2 regions of the Bradyrhizobium guangzhouense genome follow, and region 1 is predicted to be linked to the other one. Evidence: riboswitches for the same ligand, from Rfam matches in the RefSeq annotation. Region 1 holds a riboswitch; the other holds the start of a gene.
The links. Region 1 has a riboswitch for S-adenosylmethionine ahead of metX (homoserine O-acetyltransferase MetX). Riboswitches for the same ligand answer to the same signal wherever they lie in the genome.

Region 1 (11,724 bases):
TGTTTGCCGGCATCGGCATTCTCGCGCTCGTCATCGTCGCGACCATCATCTCGGTCTCGTTCGCGACCCGCGGTGCGATGGCCGCGAACCGCCCGATCGTCGAAGTGCTGCATTTCGTCGGCGCCGGCGACCGCTACATCGCCAATCATTTCCTGCGGCATTTCCTCCGGCTCGGTCTCGAAGGCGGCGTCATCGGCGGCGGCGTCGCCATGCTGCTGTTTGGTTTCTCCGAGTCGATCGCCGGCTGGTTCTCCGGCACCCCGGTCGGCGATCAGTTCGCGGCGCTGCTCGGCACTTTCTCGCTTCGGCCTTCGGGCTATGTCGTGCTCGCGGTGCAGGCCGTCCTGATCGGCGCAATCACCGCGGTCGCCTCGCGCCAAACCCTGTTCGCGACGCTGAATGACGTGGATTGACGTTTGTTGTCTTCCCTTCTCCCCTTGTGGGAGAAGGTGGCGCGAAGCGCCGGATGAGGGGTTCTTTCCCCTCGCACGATTATTCGTGAGGATAGAGACCCCTCACCCGGCTTCGCTTCGCGAAGCCACCCTCTCCCACAAGGGGTCCCACAAGGAGAGAGGGTGAAGAAACCGGACTCCACTTCGCCTCAAAACGTCTTAAAATCATCCGGGGAAGGGATCACCGACATCACATGACCTCGCCGACCGACGACCGATCGCCGAAACTGCCGCGCGGCTGGCTCCGTGCGACCGTGGTGTCGACGATCGCGTTCGTCTTTGTCGGCGCGGCGGCAGGCTTCATCGCCTTCCTGTCGCAATTGCGCGGCGCGGAGGTCGCACCGGATCGCAAGGCTGACGGCATCGTGGTCCTCACCGGCGGCTCCTCGCGGGTCTCGGACGCGATGGAGCTGCTCGCGGCCGGCTACGGCAAGCGGCTCCTGATCTCGGGCGTGCACCCGACCTCGACGGCGAACGATATCTCCCGCACGCTGCCGGAGAACCAGTCCTTCATGACCTGCTGCGTCGATCTCGACCGCACCGCGCTCACGACCCGCGGCAACGCGGCGGAGGCGCGGCGCTGGGCCGAGGGGCGCGGCTTCAAATCGCTGATCGTGGTCACCTCGAACTATCACATGCCGCGCGCGCTCGTGGAATTCTCGCATGCGATGCCGGAGACGACGCTGGTTCCTTTCGCGGTGGTCGGTGACAAATGGCGCGAGGAGCCGTGGTGGACCTCGGCCTCGACCCTGCGGCTGCTGTTGTCCGAATATGTCAAGTACATCGCCGCCGAGGTGAGGGTGCGGCTGGAGGATTTCGGGATTGACCTTTCGCCCGAGATGTCGGAGCAGCCTCTTGGCCTGCAATCCAGGCGGCCCGCCACCGCACAGGCCAATTGATCGGATTCTTGATGTTCCTGATTTTCCTGCGCTCGCTGCTGTTCAACGTGCTGTTCTACGCCGTGCTGGTGTGCCTTGCGATCGTGGCGCTGCCGACCTTCGCGTTGCCGCCGCGCGCCATGCTGACGGTTGCGCAATGGTGGGCGAAGGCGACGCTGTTCCTGATGCGCGTGGTCTGCAACATCAAGGTCGAATTCCGTGGGCTGGAGAAGATTCCGCAAGGGCCGCTGGTAATCGTCGCCAAGCACCAGTCGTTCTGGGAGACCTTCGTGCTGCCGGGCTTCTTTCATCGCCCGATCTTCATCCTCAAGCGCCAGCTGATGCAGATCCCGGTGTTCGGTCAGTTCCTGGTCAAGACAGGGATGATCGCGATCGACCGCAAGGCCGGCGTGAAGGCGTTGCTCGACATGACGCGGCGCGCGCGCGAGGCGGTGCGCGGCGGCGGCCAGCTCGTCATCTTTCCCGAAGGCACCCGCCGCGCGCCAGGGGCGCCGCCGGATTACAAGACCGGCTTTGCGCAGATCTATTCATCCTGCGGCGTGCAATGCCTGCCGATCGCGCTCAACTCCGGCCTGTTCTGGCCGCGCCGCACCTTCATGCGCTATCCCGGTACGCTGGTGGTGGAGTTTCTCGATCCGCTGCCGCCGGGCCTGCCCAAGGATGAGTTTCTGTCGCGCGTGCAAACCGTGATCGAGGATGCGACCGGCCGCCTTGTCGAAGCCGGTCGGAAAGAGCAGGAGCAGTCGATCGGCAGCGCGCCGAGCTATGCTCCGTCGGGGAGCTAATATTTTTTGTTGAATCGATGTAGTCCGCGGGGCTCGGAACACCTCTCCCGTAGGGAGAGGTCGGATCGCATCGTAGATGCGGTCCGGGTGAGGGGATCTGGTCTCATTGGGTGCCGCGCCCCTCACCCGGATTGCTCAGGCGCGCGATGGCGCGCCAAAGCAATCCGACCTCTCCCCGTCGGGGAGAGGTGGTCACCGACGCCGATCGAACGTGACGCGATCTCGCTTCAGCGGCTATCCCGGTTTTCGTCGGGAGCCGACGCGTGCGATGAATGCGCCTCGCCGTGCAGCATGATTGCGAGCTGATGCAATTGCGTGTCGCGAAAGCCTTCGGCTTCGATCGCCTTCACGGTCGCCGTGACATAGTCGCGATTGGCGCCGGACTGGCCGTGGCCCTGGAGCACGTGGCGGTGCTGCTCGGCAAGCGACAGCCGGCCGGCATATTGCACATGGCCGCGGTCGACGACATAGGCGAGCGCCGAGACACGCTCGCGCGCTTCGTTCTCCAGCCAGACCGAGCGCATCACCTCGCGATAGACCGATGTCACCTGCTCGCGCGCGCGCAAATAGGCGACGACGTCGGCGCGGTTCTTTTCGGCGACACGGAAGGCGATGCCGCGGCAGGCGCCGCCGCGGTCGAGCCCCAGCACCAGGCCCGGCTGCTCCGGCGTGCCGCGATGCACGAAGGAATAGACGCAGAGCGCGCGGTGCTCGCCGACCAGCCGCGCCGGAATGCGCTCCTCGAATTCGAAGCCCGGCCGCCACATCAGCGAGCCATAGCCGAACACCCAGAGGTCGCCCTTGGCTGATGTGATGGTGGGAAGGGTGATTTCGGACATTTCGGGCACGGCTACCAGAACCACGCGTCCAAGCGAAGCGAATTCTCCGCCTTTTGTCAGAGCCCAGCCTCGCTTACATTTGACAAAATCTCGGGCCAAAGGGTCGCCGCATGTCCGATATGACCATTGCCGCAGGCCGGCGCTCCCGTTGGGGGCTCTTCATTGCCCCCGTCCTCCTCCTGATCCTCGCGGTCGCCTGGAGCGGCTTCTGGTTCTATGCGGCCTCGCAGGCCGGGACCGCCGTCGATGCCTGGCGCGCGCAGGAGGCCAAGGCCGGCCGCATCTATGATTGCGCCAAGCGCTCGATCGCGGGCTTCCCGTTCCGCTTCGAGGTCCGGTGCTCCGGCGCCAGCGTCGCTCTGGTCTCGCAGAATGCGAGCAAGACGCCGTTCACGGCCAAGCTCGACAACATCCTGGTCGTCGGGCAGATCTACGATCCCAAGCACGTCATTGCGGAATTCACGGCGCCCGCCACGCTGGTCGACGGCGTGACGCAAAACACCTTCGTGGTGAACTGGAGCAAGGGCCGCAGCAGCGTGATTGGCTTGCCGGCGATCCCGGAGCGCGCCTCCATCGTGTTCGACGATCCCAGCCTCAACAGGCTCGATGGCTCCGTGCAGGTGCCGCTTGCGCGCGCCAGGCAGATCGAGCTGCACGGGCGTCTCGCCGATGGATCGACGTCGGCTCATCCTGTGATCGAGACCGTGCTCCAGGTCTCGCAGGGCAGCATCCAGGGTGTTCATCCCTTGCTCGCCGAGCCGTTCGAAGCGGACACGCGCGCCAAGATCACGGGCCTCTCCGATCTCACGCCAAAGCCCTGGCCGCAGCGCTTCCGTGAGATCCAGGCCGCCGGCGGTCATATCGAGATCGTGCAGTCGCGCATCCAGCAAGGCGAGATGATCGCGGTCGCGGCCGGCACGCTGGGCCTCTCGGCCAATGGCCGACTGGACGGCGAATTGCAGATGACCGTGACCGGCCTCGAACGTGTCATCCCGGCGCTCGGCATCGAAAAGATGCTGGAGGAGGGCGTGCCCCAGGCAACCCTCGACCGCGTCGCGCCCGGCGTGAAGTCGCAGGATCTCAACAATCTCTTCGGCGCGCTCGACCGTGCCGTTCCCGGCCTCGGCAAGGTCATCAAGCAGAACGCCAATGCCGGCGTTGCCGCCGGCATCAACGCGATCGGCACCGAGAGCACGCTCGAAGGCAAGAAGGCGCGCAGCTTCCCGCTGAAATTCGTCGACGGCGCCGTGCTGCTCGGCCCGTTCAAGGTCGGCCAGATCCCGCCGCTGTTCTGATCGGCTTCTAGCCCTGCTTCTTGCCGAGCTGCCCGTGCTGGCGGCCGAAGTCGGCGGCGGCCGAATCCTGGCCGATCTCGACGATGCCGCGGCGGATGGCGCGGGTGCGGGTGAAATGGTCGAACAGCGCCTCGCCGTCGCCGCGGCGGATCGCGCGAGTGAGTTTTGCAAGATCCTCGGTGAAGGTGCCGAGCATCTCCAGCACCGCGTCCTTGTTGGCGAGGAAGACGTCGCGCCACATCGTCGGATCGGAGGCGGCGATGCGGGTGAAGTCGCGGAAGCCGCCGGCCGAGAATTTGATCACCTCGGACTCCGTCACTTGCGCCAGCTCGTCGGCGGTGCCGACGATGGTGTAGGCGATCAGATGCGGCAGATGGCTGGTGATGGCGAGCACGAGATCATGATGATCCGGCGTCATCACCTCGACCTTGGCGCCCATCGCCGCCCAGAAGGCGCGCAGATGCGCGGTGGCATCAGTGTCGGTGCCTTCAGGCGGCGTCAGGATGCACCAGCGGTTGATGAAGAGCTCGGCGAAGCCGGAATCCGGACCCGAATGCTCGGTGCCCGCCACCGGGTGCGCCGGCACGAAATGAACATCCTTCGGCAGATGCGGCGCCATGTCCTTGACGACAGCGCCCTTGACCGAGCCGACGTCGGAGATGATTGCGCCGGGCTTCAGATGCGCCGATATCTCCTGCGCCACCGGCCCGCAGGCGCCGACGGGTATGCAGAGGATGACGAGATCGGCATCCTTCACCGCTTCCGCATTGGTCGCCACGACTTCGTCGACGATGCCGAGCTCGAGCACCCGCGCACGCGTCTTCTCCGAGCGCGCGGTGGTGACGATCTCGCCGGCCAGGCCTTGAAGCTTCGCAGCGCGCGCGATCGAGCCGCCGATCAGGCCGAAGCCGATCAGGGCGACGCGCTGGAAGTGCGGGTCCACGCTCATTTGCCGGCCATGAAGTCGCGCAAGGCGTCGACGACGAGGCGGTTGGCCTCCTCGGTGCCGATGGTCATGCGCAGCTGATGGTGCAGGCCATAGTTCTTCAGCGCGCGCAGCACGAGGCCACGCCTGGTGAGATAGGCATCGGCCGCATCGGACGTCTTGCCTTCTTGCGGAAAGTGGATCAGCACGAAATTGGCGACGCCGGGCGTCACCTTCAGCCCGAGCTTGGTGATCTCTTCACTGAGCCAGTTGCGCCAGGTCTCGGTGAACTGCTTCGACATCGCCTGATGCGCGGTGTCCTCGATCGCGGCGACCGCGGCATACATCGCCGGCGTCGACACGTTGAAGGGACCGCGGATGCGGTTGACCGCGTCGATGATGTGCTCGGGGCCGAACATCCAGCCGACGCGCAGCGCGGCGAGGCCGTGGATCTTGGAGAAGGTGTGCGTCACCACGGTATTCTCGGTGGTGGCGACCAGCTCGATCCCCATTTCATAGTCATTACGGGACACGTAGTCGCAATAGGCGGCATCCAGCACCAGCAGCACGTGCGAGGGCAGGCCCGCGCGCAGGCGCTTGACCTCGTCGAACGGGATATAGGTCCCGGTCGGGTTGTTGGGGTTGGCGAGCCAGACCAGCTTCGTCTTCGGCGTCACCGCTTTCAGGATCGCGTCGACGTCGCAGGTGAGGTTCTTCTCGGCCGCAACGACGTTCTTGGCGCCGACCGCCATGGTCGCGATCGGGTAGACCAGGAAGCCGTGCGTGGTCGAGATCGCCTCGTCGCCATGGCTGAGATAGGTGTGGGCGAGCAGATTGAGGATCTCGTCCGAGCCGGCGCCGCAGATGATGCGGTTTGGATCGAGGCCGTAGTGGCGGCCGATCGCCTCGCGCAGCACGCGCGAGGTTCCCTCAGGATAGTCTTCCAGATGATCCGCGACGTGCTTGAAGGCCTCGATCGCCTTGGGCGAGGGTCCGAACGGCGTCTCGTTGGCCGAGAGCTTGAACACCTTGCGGCCCGGCTCCGGCACCGGGGTCTTGCCGGGCGTATAGGGCGCAATATCGAGAATGCCGGGATTCGGCACGGGGCGGGACATCTTCAACTCCGAAAGTAGCTTAGGCGGTACGCGATTTACGATTTTGGCCCGGTCGGGGTCACCGTATAGCGCGTTGCGTGGCTGCCGACGAGGGCCGTGGAGCGCACCGAGGCTCCCGCCTCGATCAGGCCAGCCCTGATCTTGTCGATGCTGGTGTCTGACGTAACCGAAACCAGCAGCGCCGCGCCGTCAAAGGCGGTATCCGGCACCGCCACGATGTCGGCGAGCGGCGACAGCGCCCGCGCGACTTCGGCATTCCATCCGGATACGCGCACGCTGAAGGTCTCGACCTCCGTCACGACGGCGCTGTCGGCGACGCGCGAGATCGCGAACACGGGCAGCGACGCCGGATGGTCGGCGCGTTCGACGAAGGGCAGGCGCGCGATGATCTTCGGCGCGCCCATCGCTTCCAGCTCCAGCCACCACGGTGTGCGGCTGGAGGTCGCCGAGACCAGCGCGAGGTCGCCCTTGGATTTCGCCACCGCCTCGACCGCCGCCTGCGCGCTGAAATGCGCGACGTAAGGCACCGTGAAGCCGAAATGGAAGCGCACGGAATCGCGCATCGCCGGCTCGCTTGCCGAGATGTCGGCATGCACGGAGAACGGTGCCTGGACATAGGTGAAGGTCGAGATGATGACGCGCCAGATGCTCTCGACCGTGTCGAGCGGCAGAATGCCGCGATGACGCTGCACGATCTCGCGCATCATCGAGGCCTCGCGCGCGGGCCGGAACGCCGAGCCGACCTCCTGGGTCTGCTTCACCTGGATCAGGCGGTCGATGATGTCGCCGCGCTGCATCAACAGGCGATGCATGGCCTCGTCGATCGCGTCGATCTCCTTGCGCAATTCCTGGAGCGATGGTGGCGCGGGCGGACGTTGGGACATATCTGACTGGGCGGTTGCGAGGCTGCGGAGAATGTCCTGATTAGGCAGTCAGGCCGGCGAAAGCAAAGAGAAATGACGTCCTGCAAGGCTGCCGGTTAAGAGACGATTTTGGCGAAGCCAGACCGCGACTTGACGAATTCGGCCCAAGCCAGTAGGTTTTTGCCCGTTCCGTGGTCATTTGAGCCGGCCGGCTTGCAGCCACGTTAAAAAACTCGCTAAACAGGCCGGGGACGCTTTCGATCCCGGCCGAACCTATCGTTCAGGCCGGGTTTTTCATGGCCTGATGTCAGTCGCGATCAGAAAGTCCGATCGCTAACGAGGTCGATGGTCAGAGATGGTTGGCGTCAAGTCTGTCCCAAGTCCTACGATCCCAAGTCCCACGATCAGTGCCGACGATCGGTCGCATGAGGTCGATCATCCGAGCTCGGAGGTCGCGCTGTTCGGCGCGGACCAGCCGCTGCGGCTCGATTGCGGCGTCGATCTCACCCCGTTCCAGATCGCCTACAAGACCTATGGCGAGCTCAACGCCGATCGCTCCAATGCCGTGCTGATCTGCCATGCGCTGACCGGCGATCAGCACGTCGCAAATGTGCATCCGGTCACCGGCAAATCAGGCTGGTGGGAGACGCTGGTCGGTCCCGGCCGGCCGCTCGATCCCAGCAAGTATTTCATCATCTGCTCCAACGTGATCGGCGGCTGCATGGGCTCGACCGGGCCTGCCTCGATCAATCCCGCCACCGGCAAGGTGTGGGGCCTCGATTTCCCCGTCATCACCATTCCCGACATGGTGCGCGCGCAGGCGATGCTGATCGACCGGCTCGGCATCGACACGCTGTTCGCCGTCGTCGGCGGCTCGATGGGCGGCATGCAGGTGCTGCAATGGACCGCGGCCTATCCGAGCCGCGTCTATTCCGCGCTCGCGATCGCCTGTTCGACGCGGCACTCGGCGCAGAACATCGCCTTCCACGAGCTCGGCCGCCAGGCCGTGATGGCCGATCCCGACTGGCACAATGGCGCCTATGCCGATCAGGGCATCCATCCGCATCGCGGCCTCGCGGTCGCGCGCATGGCCGCGCACATCACTTATCTCTCAGACGCCGCTTTGCATCGCAAGTTCGGCCGGCGCATGCAGGACCGGGAGCTGCCGACCTTCTCGTTCGACGCCGATTTCCAGGTCGAGTCTTATCTGCGCTACCAGGGCTCGTCCTTCGTCGAGCGTTTCGACGCCAATTCCTATCTCTACCTGACCCGCGCGATGGATTATTTCGACATCGCCGCCGACCATGGTGGCGTGCTTGCGAAAGCGTTCGCGGGGATCGAGACCCGGTTCTGCGTGGTCTCCTTCACCAGCGACTGGCTGTTCCCGACCTCTGAATCACGCGCGCTGGTGCACGCGTTGAATGCGTCGAGCGCGCGGGTGTCGTTCGCCGAGATCGAGACCGATCGCGGCCACGACGCCTTCCTGCTCGACGTGCCTGAGTTCTTCGACATTTCGCGCGCCTTCCTGCAGTCGGCAGGCAAGGCGCGCGGGCTCACCGGCAAGAATGGCTAACGAGGACGGCTCGCAATGTCTGTACAGGAAGTGCTGCCTCTGAATGGCCTTGCGGGCGACCAGTCGGGCCCATTTCGCGCCGACCATCTGCTGGTCGCCGAGATGGTCAAGCCGGGCTCAAAGGTGCTCGACGTCGGCTGCGGCGACGGCGATCTGCTTCAACTGCTGGAGACCCGCGGCATCGACGGCCGCGGCATCGAGCTGTCGCGTGAGGGCGTCAATCGCTGCGTGGCCAAGGGCCTCGCTGTGGTGCAGGGCGATGCCGACACCGACCTCGTCAATTACCCTGATGACGCATTCGACTACGTGATCCTGTCGCAGACGCTGCAGGCGACGCGTCAGCCCAAGGTCGTGCTGGAGAACCTTCTGCGCATCGGCCGCCGCGCCATCGTCTCGTTCCCCAATTTCGGCTTCTGGCGGATGCGCCTCCAGCTCCTGATCGGCGGTCACATGCCGCGCACGGAGAATCTGCCGGCGAGCTGGTATGACACCGCCAACATCCATTTCTGCACCATCAAGGATTTCGTCGAGCTCTGCGACGAGATCCACGTCAAGATGGAGCGCGCCGAAGCGCTCGATCTCTACGGCCGCCCGCTGCGGCTGCGCTTGCCCTGGTGGGTGTGGAATCTGTTCGGCGAGCAGGGTGTGTTTCTGCTCACGCGCGGCGGGAAGTAATAGCCTCCGTCATTCCGGGGCGATGCGAAGCATCGAGCCCGGAATCCATTGCGCCTCAGTTTCTGTGGCTGAATGGATTCCGGGCCGGAGCCTGCCGGCGCATCCCGGAATGCCGACTAATGCGCCACCAGCGACCTCGGATCGCGCACCGGCCAGCGTCCCGCTTCCACCAGTGTCACGAACCGCTCCACGCTCTCGTTGAACAACGCGGGCTCTTCGAGATTGAGCACATGGCCCGACTTCGGAAACATCGCGAGCCCCGCCGCGGGCAGGTGTTTCTTCAGGAACAGGCTCGCGCCGATGCAAGGATCGTCCTCGTCGCCGCAGATGATCAGTGCCGGCGTTGCCACCTTCCTGATCGCATCCGCCAGCGTGTAGATCGACGGCCGGCCGCCCTGGAAGCCGCGCATCGTGTTGGCAGAACCCTTGGCATCATGCCGCGCCAGCGCAACATAAAAATCCGCATGGCCGCGCGGGTCCTTCACCAGGAAGGGAATCCGGCTCGGTGCCTCGCGCGTGATCTTTGCGACTTCCGCAGAGCCCAGCGTCTCGAATTGCTCGGCATTGGCGCGGCACTGCTTGCGCCAGGCGTCGAGAGTCTCGAGTTCGGAACCTGAGCCGACGCCAGCGAGCGTCATCGACAGCGCACGCTGCGGCGCATTCAATCCGATCTGAAGCGACGAGTACGCGCCCATCGAGAGGCCGACGAGATGCGCGCGCTCGATTCCGAGATGATCGAGCACCGCGAGCGCGTCGGTATAGAAGTGCTTGTAGGTATAGACCTCGCCATCAGGCACGTCAGACGGGGCGTAGCCGCGTGCGGAATAGGTGATGCAGCGGTGGCCGCGCGACAAGTAGCGCATCTGCGGCTCCCAATTGGTGTAGTCAGCCGCGAACTCGTGCAGAAAAATGATCGGCGTCCCCTGACCAGCCTCTTCGAAATAGATGCGGACATCGTCCCTGGTCGTGGCGTGGGGCATTAACCGTTTCCCTCTCTTCGAGCCGTGATCTCAGGATCGCAGTTAATGCAGATGTCCGCAATAAGGCAGCTCGATCAGAGCATTGCCGCCAAATCATCGCAGCTATTCGCGGGCGCCGCGTCTTTTTCTCGCCACATCGGACGGCTTAACGGCCCTATCGATGTTGGCCATCGCACGGGCCGACTTTGGGAAGTGGGGGTGTCAACGAAGGATGAAGAATGGTTGAGTTGTTTGCGTCTCGCCTGTCGCGTCGTGTTGTCGCGCTGGCGATGTTCTTCGCGGCTTTTGCCGCGTTCGTTTCTCCGGCCTCGGCGCGGCCTCATCATCGTCACAGCGCAGAGCGGCACGCTCATGTGCATCACGCCAGCAGACATCATCATCACTACCGGCACTCGGCCCGCAGCTCGCGCTTCGAGCGCAGCGCGGCGGCGTTGCAGGCAAGTGGATTCGCCAACACCCAGGCCAGCTATGATCCGAGCACCAGTGCCAACAGCGGCGGCGGCGCCGGCACGAGCGGCTTCGGCGGTGGTTCAGGCCTCGTGTCCGAGGCGCGGCGCTATCTCGGCGGCAACCCCACGGGGCGCGGCAGCCTATGGTGCGCGCGTTTCATGAACATGGTGCTGCAGAAGACCGGGCATCAGGGCACCGGCTCCGACATGGCGAGCTCGTTTGCGCATTACGGTACACGCGTCTCCGGCCCGCAGGTTGGCGCCATCGCGGTGATGTCGCGCGGTCGTCGCGGTGGTCATGTCGGCATCATCACCGGCATCGACGCGCAGGGCAATCCGATCATGATCTCCGGCAACAACGGCAACCGTGTCCGCGAAGCCCCGATCTCGCGCGGCCGGATCTATGCGTATGTGATGCCGAATTAGCGCCGTCATTGCGAGGAACTCTTGCGACGAAGCAATCCAGACTGTCTCCGCGGATGCATTCCTGGATTGCTTCGCTGCGCTCGCAATGACGGAGTGTGTTGAGCAGCCGTCGGCTCACACCAGTGTCGGCTGCTCCACCGCGACCGCATCCCCCACGCCGATCTCGCCGTCGGCCACCACCTCGGCATAGATGCCGCAGTCCATGTGACCGAGATGGCGCGACAGCGTCGGCGGTATCTCGAGATCGCGCTTCGCGGTCACCGGGTCCACATTCGTGGCCGGGCAGCGGACGATGCGCTTCACCACCTTCAGCCGTGCCTGTCCGATCGCGAGCGTCTGGCCGACCAGCTCGAGTTCGGACCAGGCCTGCCATCCATCCACGTAGAGATTGGCGCGGAAGCGCAGCGGGTTGACGGCGATGCCACCAAGCATGGTCTCGATGGCGCGG
Region 2 (11,724 bases), 320 kb from region 1:
GAGGCCGCGTTGTGGATCGACGACAATTCGCACGCCGCGATCGATCTGGAGCAGGCCGCGCAGCTGGCGGATTTGAGCCCGTTCCATTTCCTGCGGCTGTTCTCCAACGTACTGGGCGTCACCCCGCATCAATATCTGGTACGCTCGCGGCTGCGGCACGCGGCCCGGCTGCTCGCGGACGACGACATCGCGGTCACCGACATCGCCTATGACGTCGGCTTCGGCGACCTCTCCAACTTCGTCCGCACCTTCCACCGCGCCGCCGGCCTGTCGCCGACCAAGTTCCGGCAGGCCTCGAAGGGGATGCGCAAGATTCTCCAAGATCGGTTCACTCTCAACTGACTAGGGTCGTCTCCGGCGCGCGCCACGAGCGGCGCGCTTTGCAATGGAGACGACCATGTATGATCATATCGGACTGCGCGTTGCCGACCTCGACGCCGCCATGCGCTTCTACACCGCAGCGCTGGCGCCGCTCGGTTACGTGCTGTGCTCGAGCGGCGACGGCTATGCCGGCTTCGGGCCGAAGGGCGAGCCGGCGCTCTGGCTGCATCTGAACAAGGGCCGCAAGGCCGACGGCGCGCATATCGCGTTTCGCGCCGGGGATCATGACGCGGTCAAGGCGTTTCACCGCGAGGGCCTGAAGAGCGGCGGCCACGACAATGGCGGCGCCGGCCCGCGCAAGGATTACAGCCCGACTTACTATGCGGCGTTTTTGATCGATCCCGATGGCAACAATGTCGAGGCGGTTTGTGCATGAGCTGCGACGAGACGCGCCACATACGCTGTTATGCCCCGGCTTGACCGGGGCATCCAGTACGCCGCAGCTTCGCGGCTCAATCACAACGGCCGCTGGAATACTGGATCGCCCGATCAAGTCGGGCGATGACACCTGAGATGATGGCCCGATCCACGTCTCTTCACACATCTTAGGAAACCCTCATGGCCTCCATCCACAACGACGTTCCCCTCCCCGCCCCGCCCCGCGACGTCTGGGATGCGGTGCGCGATTTCGGCGCGCTGCCTCAGCGGCTGGTGCCGGGCTTCGTCACCAGATGCGAGCTCGACGGCGATGCGCGCGTCGTGACTTTTGCCAATGGCTCGGTTGCGCGCGAAGTGCTGGTCGATCGCGATGATGTCAGGCAGCGGCTTGTCTATGCGATCAACAACGAGCGGCTGAAGCATTACAGCGCTTCGGTGCAGGTGATCGCCGAAGGCGAGACGAAATGCCGCCTGATCTGGATCATCGACATGCTGCCGAATGAGCTTGCCACTTACGTGCAGGAGCAGACGAAGGCGGCGGTTGCCGCCATGCACAAGGCTTTCCCAGCTCCAGCTGCAGCGTGATCTTTCTCACAGAGCCCGCTCCTCAACGGCCGTAACCATGGTCGCGTGCGTCCTGACGGCCTCGCCCTCCCGGCGGCGCCACGCACGCGAGGAGCATGCCATGAGAGGTGCGGACAAGGTGATCTGCCAGGCGGCTGCCGTGCTGCTGCTGTTTTCGATTTCGAGCGCGCCGGCCAAGGCGCAATTCGCAGGCCTCGGAGGTGCCGGAGGCGAGGACATGATGACCCAGATGGCGCCGATGCTGGAGATGATGAAGGCGAAGATGGGCAAGCGCCGCTTCGCCATGCTGATGCAGACCATGGGCCCGATGATGAGCCGCATGATGGAGAATGGCGGCGGCGGACCAGGCGGCATGATGGGCGGCGGCACAATCCCGATGGGAATGGGCGGCATGGGCGGCGGCGATATCATGGGCATGCTCGGCGGCGCCGGCGGCGGCGACATGATGACGATGATTCCGCAGATGATGCGGCTCGCCAATCTCGGCGGTGGTGGCGGCCATCGCCGCCACCGGCATCGCTAGTCGGCAACCGACAGGACCGGCCGGGCCGCAGGTTTCGCGTGGCGCGGTCCCCAGCGCGTCAGCACCACGCTGGAGCATGAGAGCACGCCGAGCACGACCATCGAGCTGGCGGCGAGCCAGAAGAAGCCTTGCGCGGTGGCGTCGTGCGTCGACAACCACCAGCCGCAGGCGGAGATGTAGATCAGCCGCGCCGTCTGCGCCAGCACCGGGCCGATCACCTTGGCTGCGCCTTGCGAGGAGAAGTACATCGTCGAGGCGAGGCCGATGAAGGCGTAGAACGGCGCCACGGTCGAGAGATATTGATGGCTGGTCGCGCGCACCGTGGCGCTGTCCGTAAAAATGTTGACCCAGAGATCGGGGAACAGCGCGACGAGGCAGGCCGGCGCGCCGACGGCAGCGAAAGCGCTCGCGCCTGCGATCCAGGCGATGCGCCGCGCGCGGGCGATGCGGCCGGCGCCGACGGCCATGCCGATCATCGGCACCGAAGCGATGCCGAACGAGAACGCGATCGATGTCAGCAGGAATTCGAGCCGCGCGCCGATGCCGTAACCGGCAAGGATCGCGGTTCCGAACTTCGCCAGCATGTGGGTGAAGATCGAGATCGTCAGCACCGACTGCAGCGGCGAGAAGCAGGCGATGGCGCCGACCTTGAGGATGTCGAAGAACATCACCCATTGGATGCGCAGTCCCCGCAGTTTCGGAACGACGCGCGCGCGACCTGAAAACAGGTACCAGCCCATCACGCAGATGTTCATGGAATAGGCAATCAGCGCGCCGGCGGCGACGCCGCGCATGCCGAGCTGCGGAAAGGGCCCGAGCCCGAGGCCCAGCGTGCCGCCGAGCACGATCTGCCAGGCCGCGGAGTTGAGGATGAGAAGCGACGGCAGCCGCATATTGCCGGTGCCGCGCAGCACGCCGGCCATGGTGTTGAGCGTCCAGGGCAACACGGCGCCGCCAAAGAACACCTGAGTGTAGGCGATCGCATGCGCCAGCACAGTGCCGCGGCCACCGAGCATCGTGAGCACCTGAGGCCCGAAGATCAACATGCCGAGCATGAACACGAGGCCGAAGGTGATGCCGATCAGCAGCGCATGCGCGGCCAGCGTCCCGGCGCGCTCGCGATCGCCGGCGCCGAGCGCGCGGGCAATGGCGGAGGCCACGGCACCGCCCATGGCGCCGCCCGACATGGTCATGGTCAGGATCACGGTCGGAAACACCAGCGCCATCGCGGCCAGCGCTTCCACCCCGAGACGACCGATATAGGAGGTCTCCGCGATCACCACGCAGGTGCCTGCCGAGAGCGCGACAACATTCGGCCAGGCGAGCCCCAGCAGCGTGCGCAGGATCGGCCCGTCGGTCAGCGCGCTGCGTACGGGGCGCGCGGGCGGCGGTAGCGGACGTTCCTGCTCATCGACCGGGATCTCGGCGACCTCAGTCATTTCCTCTCCCGGACACATGCGCCATTTGCGGCGCGGCAATGCTTAGGTGCATCAATCAATTTGCTCGCGCCGAAGGCGCGGATGCGCACTTGTTAGCACGCTGGTTGCCGATTGCTCCTGCGCCGGGTGCAGGCGTGCCCTGCGGCAGCGCATTTCAAGGGGCGGAATTACGCGACGGTCCAGACCAGCGGCGGGCGACCGCCTGCAACGGAGCGCAGATGCACGCCGATGTGCCGGCCGCATCCCGCAGCAAGCCCCTCGAACAACCCTTCAAGCACCTTGGCACAGGCGCCGTGATAATCGGCGACGTCGTCCATCAGCTTCCAGCTCTGCTGGCGGATTTCGAACATGCCATCGGATTGCGTGGTCTCGGCCGCATCGTCCTGCGCGGCGAGCAGTGCGTTGAGGAAGGATGCGAACTCGCTCGCACCGCCGCGGCGCATCGCCAGCGGCGCCGCGATCTCGTCGAATAACTGCATGCCGATCAGCTTGCCGGTGACGTGCAGGAGATAGCCGGCATCTTCCGGCCCGAACAGCTGCACCATCACCGGTGCGGCGGTGCGGACATATTCCATGGCGTAGTTGCGGTAGGCTCTTTCCAGCCGCGGCTTCGGCCAGCTCGACACCGGCAGTGCCGGCGCGGTTTTCGCATCGAACAGCGGCGCTTCGAGATGCCGCGCGTAGACGAGGCGCTGATCCGGTTCGAGCGGATGGTCGTATTGGTGATAATAGCCTTCGAGTCCATCCTGGCCGTCAACGCTCTGCTTGGTGCAGACGAAGCCGAGCCTGAGATCACCGAGCACGACGCCGTTGTTGGCGTGCCAGCCGCGCAGCATCGCACGGCTGACTTCGCCGGGCACGCCGCAGATCGCCGGCCCTTTCCAGATCCAGCGCGGCGGCGGATAGCGGATCCAGGCCTTGGTGTCGCTCTCATGCATGTATTCGACATGCACGCCGCCGATCCAGTTGGAGAGATAGTGATATTGCGCCGCCGCCACCGCCGGCGGCAGATGATCGATCCCGAGCTTCCTCAGCCCCGGCAGGAAACGCTCCTGCTGCTGGCGGCGAAACACGCGGAAGACGAATTCGGCGGCATCCGCCGTGCCGCGTCGCGTGACCACCGTGAGGATCAGGCCGGTGAAGTAAGCGTGATAGAGATCGGCGACCGCGCGCCAGCGTTTCCATTGCGCTTCTTGCGCGGCGTCTGCTGCGGACATGTTCGCTCCCGATCGTTATTTTGATCGAATGTGTCACTGCTCTGGAGTGCAGGCAACCTCACGCTTGCGCCGGACGCCCTGCTTGGCGGCCCATCAATTCCGCGTTACGAAGTTTGCGAAGTCTTCGCCGCCCGCTCGCGCTCGACCCGCTCGGTGACATCGCGCGCCATCGCCACAGAACCCTGCACGTTGCCAGCGGCGTCACGAACCAGCGCAAAGGTCATTTCGATGTATAGCTTGCGCCCGCTCTTGTGCAGCGCGCGGGTAAGCGTCGGCCGGCCCGCAGGCTTCATCGTTCTGTTGGCGAGCGCGGCCTCAAAGCCTTTCCAGTGCGCGGCGCGCAGATGCTCGGGAATGATCAGATCGAGATTCTGGCCGAGCGCGTCCTCTGCCGTGAAGCCAAACAGCGCGGTCGATGCACGGTTCCAGCGTGTGATCGCGCCGGAGCGATCCGAATAGATCAGCGCGTCGGCGACGGCGTTGAGGATGCTTGCGTCGAGTTGGGATTGATCGGTCACGCAGACACCTCGCATATCGCCGGATCCAGCGCATCCTGCCATGCATTCGATATCATCGCCCGACCGCCGCTCTCAACGCTGCTCTCCTGCGCGGCGAATACCTTCGACCCGAAGCGCATAGTCCTCGGGCCGCATCCAGGGCGGCCTATGCTGCCAGCGTCGAAGCTGCTCCACAGATTGCGAGGGAATATGTTCGAGTGCCTCGCGCGCCTCATCCAAACGTCCGAGATGAGCGAGTGACGCGGCGATCCATTGGTGAATGCCGGCGTAATCCGGACGCAGTCGCGCGACCCGACGCAATGTCTGCAGCGCAGCGAGCTGGTCCCGTGAAAAAAACTGCAAAATCCCGCACCAGACTAGCCAAAGCCAAATCAGGGGATCGTGTGGGCTGGCACGCATCGCCTGGTGCAGCCTTTCGAGTGCTTCCTCTCGATGCCCGCCAAACCCGAGCACGCAACCAAGCATGCTGATGACAAAGGCGCTGTTTGGATTGAGAGCAACTGCGCTGCGCGCTTCGGCGATCGCTCCCTCCCATTCGCCACCCCACATCATCATATGCGCCAGCACGGCATGCGCCATCGCATCCTTGCCATCCAGCGATACCGCGATTTGCGCCTCTTCACGCGCCGCTCCTTGAACCTCCAGGAGGGGGCGAGTCGAGAAGTGCCAGATCTCCCACTGGAGGGCCAGCGCATATCCATAGTGGCCGGGAGCAAAATTCGGATCGAGCGCCAAAGCTTGGTTGAAGAAGCCCAGGGCGGTTTTGTTCTCCTCCGGTCGGTACTTGTGGAAATGCCAAAGGCCGCGCTGATAGGCTTCCCACGCATCAAGCCGTTCCGGCGGCTTGCGTAGCACGCGCTTCTGCTCGGCGGCTGCCAATGCCGGCTCGATGACAGCGGCGACGCTCGCGGCGATTTCATCCTGCACTTTGAAAATGTCGCTAAGTTCGCGGTCGTAGCGTTCGGCCCATAGATGCACGCCTGTCAGTGCATCGATCAACTGTCCCGTGATCCGTATTCGGTTGCCAGCTTTGCGCACCGATCCCTCAAGCACGTAGCGAACGCCCAGCTCGCGCCCGACCTGCTTCACATCGACGGCATGTCCTTTGTAGATGAAGCTCGAATTGCGGGCGATCACAAAAAGCCACCGGATACGCGAGAGCGCGGTCGTGATCTCGTCCACCATGCCGTCTGCGAAATATTCCTGCTCAGGATCGCCGCTCAAGTTCTCGAACGGCAGCACGGCGATGGAGGGGCGCTCGGGAACAGCAAGAGAGCTCTCGGCCGCAGCTTGGTCGGGCTTCAAGCGCGTGACTTCTCTCGTTTCTCTCACCTGTCCGACGAAACGGAATCCCTTACGCGGCAATGTCTTGATCAGCCGCTGCACCTGCCCGGAATCGCCTATGGCGCTTCGCGCGCCATTGATCCGGGTGGTTAGCGCAGAATCTGAAACGATGCGTCCTTTCCAGATCGCAGCGATCATGTCGTCTTTGCTGACCACACGTTCGCGATTGATGATCAGGTACTCGAGGAGATCAAAGACTTGCGGCGTGACGACAATGAGGTCCCCGTCGCGGTGCACTTCGCGCCGATCCGTATGGAGCGTGCAGTCCGCAAAGGAGTAGAGCAAACGCGCTCTCCTATGGTATTATGACACCGTGAAGGGCGTTACGCCATAAGGCAACTGTAAGAAGAATGGAAGCTGCCTGTAAAGCGCTTCCGATGACCTCCGGGCATCCTCGTGCGAGGCCGAGCAGCATGCGCTGCCTGCCGATCTCGCGTCACGAGGGAGGTCATCATGAGAGGCCTGGTTTCGCTGGCGACGCTCTTGCTCTGCGCCGCGTTCATCCTCGCTTCCACGAGCGACGCCGGCGCGCAATGCTCCGCGCGGGATGTGTTGCAGAGGCAGTTGTCGCTCAAGGCGACGCCCGCGGTCCCGAGACTGCAGGGTCCGGTCGTGTCCGCTTCGGATGTTGCTGGATGGAGAGCGATCATCATCGGGACATTCCCAGATGCGTTTGCGCTTTCTGGCGCACTGAGTGCGATCGGTTGCGGCATCGGCGACACGGCCGCCGCGGCTCTTGCCACGCCGGCCTTCACCGTCAGCGACACTCGTAGGGTGATGGAGCTTGTGACAGTGTCGGCGGCCGACATGGGCTTCAAGAACGAGACGGTGTCGTTGCGGCAAATCCACGATTTTGCGCAGCAGTTGGGCTTCGGGCTCGCGCCGCCCGAAATCGCACTGCAGCTCCGACTTCAATATCTCGACCAGCCCGTTGGCGAGTTTCTCATCGTCGGCATGAAGCCGATCCGGACATGGACGGGTGAAGAAATCGTCCTGACCGTGGCCAATGGGGGAGCTGGCCTCATTCTCATTGGCCAAGATGGTCGCTACGACGCGGAAATACCGGTGACTTCCCGTTTTGTCTTTGTACGCCCGGCGCCTGGCGCGCCAGCGGCACTTGCCGAAGCTAATTTTCCGGATTGACCGAGGCGGCAATGAGAACGATGAATCGGACATCAATCTCGGTCTGCCTGCTGCACTTGTTGTTCACTACTGCAACGCTTGCGCGAGACGACGGCCGCTATGCGAACTCCCCGCTTAAGCCCTGGTTCGAGAGTCTGCAGAGCGAATTCGGGAAGTGTTGTGAGGACTCTGACGCCTACGTGGTATCCGAACCGAACTGGAAGTCCGATCACGGGCAATACAGCGTTCGTATCGACGACGAATGGGTGCTCGTGCCGGACGGCGCTGTCATCAAACAACCCAATCTCGCCGGGCGGACGATGGTATGGAAGCTCTACATGGATGGCCATCCGCGCGTCCGCTGTTTCATTCCGGGCAGCATGACCTGATGCGTCGCCAATCTACGCGCCGGGCGGACAAACCATGCCCGAATTTGCGCTGCGGCCGGCGCTACACCCGAAAATGCTTGCTGAGCTTGAGGCCCTGCGCCTGGTAATTGGAGCCGATACGCTGGCCGTACATCGCGTCGGGGCGCGCCAGCATCTTCTCGTAGACGAGGCGGCCGACGATCTGGCCGTGCTCCAGGATGAACGGCACTTCGCGCGAACGCACTTCCAGCACGGCGCGCGCGCCTTGCCCGCCCGCACCGGCATAGCCGAAGCCGGGATCGAAGAAGCCGGCATAGTGCACGCGGAATTCGCCGACCAAGGGATCGAACGGCACCATCTCCGCGGCGTAATCCGGTGGGACCTGCACGGCTTCCTTGGAGGCGAGAATGTAGAACTCGCCGGGATCGAGGATCAGGCTGCCGTCGGGACGGGCCGAGATCGGCTCCCAGAAATCTTCCACCGCATAGCCGGAACGGCGATCGACATCGACGACGCCGGTGTGGCGCTTGGCGCGGTAGCCGACGAAGCCACTGCCCTTCTCGCCGGAGAGATCGACCGAGACGGCGACGCCGCCGGTGAGATCGGCATCGTCAATGTCGACGAGACGCTCAACGGCATGCAAGCTTTCGAGCGCGTCGGCATTGAGGATGGCATCGCCCGTGCGGAAGCGCACCTGCGACAGGCGCGAGCCTTCGCGCACCAGCACGGGAAACGTCTTCGGGCTGATTTCGGCATAGAGCGGACCGTGATAGCCGGCGCCGATCATGTCGAAACGACGCGTGCCGTCGGCGATGACGCGGGTGAAGACGTCGAGCCGGCCTGTCGAGCTTTTCGGATTGGCCGCCGCGACGATCTCCGGCGGCAGCGCCAGGCTCTCCAGCAGCGGCACGATGTAGACGCAGTTGGTCTCCAGCACCGCACCGTCGGCAAGGCTGAACTCGTGCAGCTTCAACTGGTCGATGCGCTCGGCGACGGTGGCGCCGGGGCCGGGCAGGAAGCTCGCACGCACACGATAGGCGATATCGCCGAGGCGCAGGTCGAGACTCGCCGGCTGGATCTGGCTTTCGACGAAATCATAGGCGGGCAGGATGAGGCCCGCTTCCGCCATCGCCGCGATCATGCGGTCGGGCAGGATACCATTGGCGTCGGCGGCAACCGTGAACGTCAACCGGGGGTCCTCATCAGGGGTCAAGTACATCCGGACTTGCGGAAAATACGAGCCTTTTACGGCTATCCGATGGACGCCTTGACGGAAAGGGCATTGCGGAATATGAGCATCACTTATCCCGTGGTGATTTGAGCCGGCCGGCTTGCAGCCACGTTAAATAAGTCGCTAAACAGGCCGGGGACCTCTGTGATCCCGGCCCGTGGAGATATCCAGGCCGGTTTTTTTGTGACCGTTTTCGACGAGACGGTCATCTCGGAGGGTCCTATGTCGAAGTCGCCTGCCTCTTACCGCCCCGAAACCCGCCTGGTCCATTCCGGCACCCTGCGCTCGCAATATGGCGAGACGTCGGAAGCGCTGTTCCTGACCCAGGGCTACGTCTACAACAGCGCCGAGGAGTGCGAGGCGCGGTTCAAGGGCGAGGACCCGGGCTTCATCTATTCGCGCTACTCGAACCCGACGATCGCGATGTTCGAGCGCCGCATGATCGAGCTCGAAGGCGCAGAAGCGGCACGCTCGGCGGCGACGGGCATGGCCGCGGTGACGACGGCGATCCTCGCGCCGCTCAAGGCCGGCGACCATGTCGTGGCGTCGCGTGCGCTGTTCGGCTCGTGTCTCTACGTCATCCAGGATCTGCTTCCGCGCTACGGCATCGAGACCACGCTGGTCGACGGTGCCAATCTGGACCAATGGCAGCGCGCGGTGAAGCCGAACACCAAGACCTTCTTCCTGGAGAGCCCGACCAATCCGACGCTCGACGTGCTCGACATTCCCTCGATTGCCGAGATCGCGCACAAGGGCGGTGCGCGGCTGGTGGTCGACAACGTGTTCGCGACGCCGATCTGGCAGAGCCCGCTTGCGCTCGGGGCCGACGTCGTCGTCTACTCCGCGACCAAGCACATTGACGGCCAGGGCCGCTGCCTCGGCGGCATCATCCTGTCCTCGGAAGCTTTCATCGCCGAGCACATCCACAATTTCATGCGCCAGACCGGCCCGTCGATCTCGCCGTTCAACGCCTGGGTCCTGCTCAAGGGTCTGGAGACGTTGGGTGTGCGCGTGCGCGCGCAGACCGACACGGCAGCGCGCATCGCCGACGTGCTGGCGAGCCATCCGAAAATCTCGCGGCTGGTCTATCCCGGCCGCGAGGACCATCCGCAGGCGGCACTGGTGAAGAAGCAGATGCGCGGCGGCTCGACGCTGGTCGGCTTCGAGGTCAAGGGCGGGAAGGCGGCTGCGTTCCGCGTCCTCAACGAACTGAAGCTTGCAAAGATCTCGAACAATCTCGGCGATGCCAAGAGCCTCGTCACGCATCCGGCGACCACGACGCATCAGCGGCTGAAGCCGGAGGATCGCGCGGCGCTCGGCATCAGCGAGGGATTCATCCGCTTCTCGGCCGGCCTCGAGCATGCGGATGATCTGATCGAGGATCTGACGGCGGCGCTCGAGAAGGCGTGATTGCTTGGTAGGGTGGTTTAGCCAGCAGGCTGCGCAAAGCTCAGTCGGCTGGCGTAACCCACCCTACGAAGATACGGCACAGCCACTTACATCGGCCGGTACGTCCGCACGTCCGCAGGCACATTCACCCCGAGCTTGATCTGGCCGACCGAGTGGATGATGTCGTCGCCGAGCAGCTGGGCGAAGCAGGCATAGCCCCAATCGTTCATGTGCAGCCCATCGGCGATCACGAAACTCTCGACCGGAAGCGCCTGCTTCTCGTGCCAGTCGCGCATCACCTCGAAGCGCGGGAAGATGCCGACGTGACGAAGCTCGGCGACCTTGCCGAGCAGCTTCACCATCTTGCCTGCGCTTTCGGGACGCTCGGTGACCCTGGGCGAATATTGCGGGTCGACCAGCACGACGTCGGCATCGCCCGCCGCCTGGATCCGGGCGATGCCGTCCTCGACCATCCTGGCGGTGTCGCCGGGATCGAGATTGCGCAGCACGGCGTTGGTGCCGACCTGCCAGATCACGAGATCCGGATGCACGTCGATCACCTCCTTCTGGAGGCGCTTCATCATCTCGGGCGCGTCTTCGCCGCCGACGCCGGCATTGATGACGGTGATGTCAGCGGTCGGATATTGCCGGCGCAGCTGCGCGGCGAGACGGTTGGGATAGTTGAAATCGGGCGAGCTCGCGCCATAGCCCGCCGTCGACGACGAGCCGAACGCGACGATCACGACGGGCTTGCCCGCGACGAGCTTACCCGCGACATGCGGCAGCGAGCCCATCGTCTTCGCGCTGCCTTTCGGCGGCAAGCACGGCACGCGGCTGAAAATATCGCCGGCGGATTTCGCGACCTGCTTCACCTTGTCGATGGCGCGCGAAGTGAGGCCGCGCTGCTCGCCGGGCGGCTGGGTCGTCGCAGCAACCGTCGTCTGCGACGGCGATGCGGGCGCGGGGTTAGCAGCTTGCTGCGGAGCTGATGTCGCCTCGGCGGCCTGAGCTCGAGCAGGGGCCTGCACCACAGGCGTCAGCATCAGCAGCACGGCTGCTGCGGGCGCGGCCAACCATGTCGACAGGCCAAAAGGGCGGAAAGAACTCATTAACGCTAGACCTCAATTCTGCTGCTGGGCCTGCTCCAGATGGGCGGCGTCGATCACAAACTGCGCCAACGCCCGGCCAAGGCAATCATGGACCTGCTTCGCCAGCTCAGGGCCGCGCGA

Region 2: another riboswitch for S-adenosylmethionine. It lies ahead of XH91_RS32840 (O-succinylhomoserine sulfhydrylase); the one in region 1 lies ahead of metX (homoserine O-acetyltransferase MetX).

What each region holds. Positions count from the first base shown of each region.
Region 1 covers NZ_CP030053.1:6,558,825-6,570,548, reverse strand. The annotation lists gene XH91_RS31305 (cell division protein FtsX) at 1-413, shown strand, start outside; gene XH91_RS31300 (YdcF family protein) at 647-1,351, shown strand; gene XH91_RS31295 (lysophospholipid acyltransferase family protein) at 1,363-2,136, shown strand; gene XH91_RS31290 (gamma-glutamylcyclotransferase) at 2,364-2,975, opposite strand; gene XH91_RS31285 (DUF2125 domain-containing protein) at 3,086-4,270, shown strand; gene XH91_RS31280 (prephenate/arogenate dehydrogenase family protein) at 4,278-5,219, opposite strand; gene hisC (histidinol-phosphate transaminase) at 5,216-6,310, opposite strand; gene XH91_RS31270 (chorismate mutase) at 6,346-7,194, opposite strand; SAM riboswitch at 7,355-7,434, shown strand; gene metX (homoserine O-acetyltransferase MetX) at 7,529-8,746, shown strand; gene metW (methionine biosynthesis protein MetW) at 8,762-9,421, shown strand; gene XH91_RS31255 (alpha/beta fold hydrolase) at 9,538-10,401, opposite strand; gene XH91_RS31250 (TIGR02594 family protein) at 10,620-11,276, shown strand; gene XH91_RS31245 (MOSC domain-containing protein) at 11,391-11,724, opposite strand, start outside.
Region 2 covers NZ_CP030053.1:6,881,308-6,893,031, forward strand. The annotation lists gene XH91_RS32785 (helix-turn-helix transcriptional regulator) at 1-342, shown strand, start outside; gene XH91_RS32790 (VOC family protein) at 398-757, shown strand; gene XH91_RS32795 (SRPBCC family protein) at 940-1,344, shown strand; gene XH91_RS32800 (hypothetical protein) at 1,445-1,867, shown strand; gene XH91_RS32805 (MATE family efflux transporter) at 1,864-3,306, opposite strand; gene XH91_RS32810 (hypothetical protein) at 3,474-4,523, opposite strand; gene XH91_RS32815 (PAS domain S-box protein) at 4,628-5,041, opposite strand; gene XH91_RS32820 (winged helix-turn-helix domain-containing tetratricopeptide repeat protein) at 5,114-6,670, opposite strand; gene XH91_RS32825 (hypothetical protein) at 6,839-7,528, shown strand; gene XH91_RS32830 (hypothetical protein) at 7,540-7,896, shown strand; gene XH91_RS32835 (2'-deoxycytidine 5'-triphosphate deaminase) at 7,958-9,094, opposite strand; SAM riboswitch at 9,175-9,254, shown strand; gene XH91_RS32840 (O-succinylhomoserine sulfhydrylase) at 9,329-10,516, shown strand; gene XH91_RS32845 (SGNH/GDSL hydrolase family protein) at 10,603-11,604, opposite strand; gene XH91_RS32850 (SGNH/GDSL hydrolase family protein) at 11,617-11,724, opposite strand, start outside.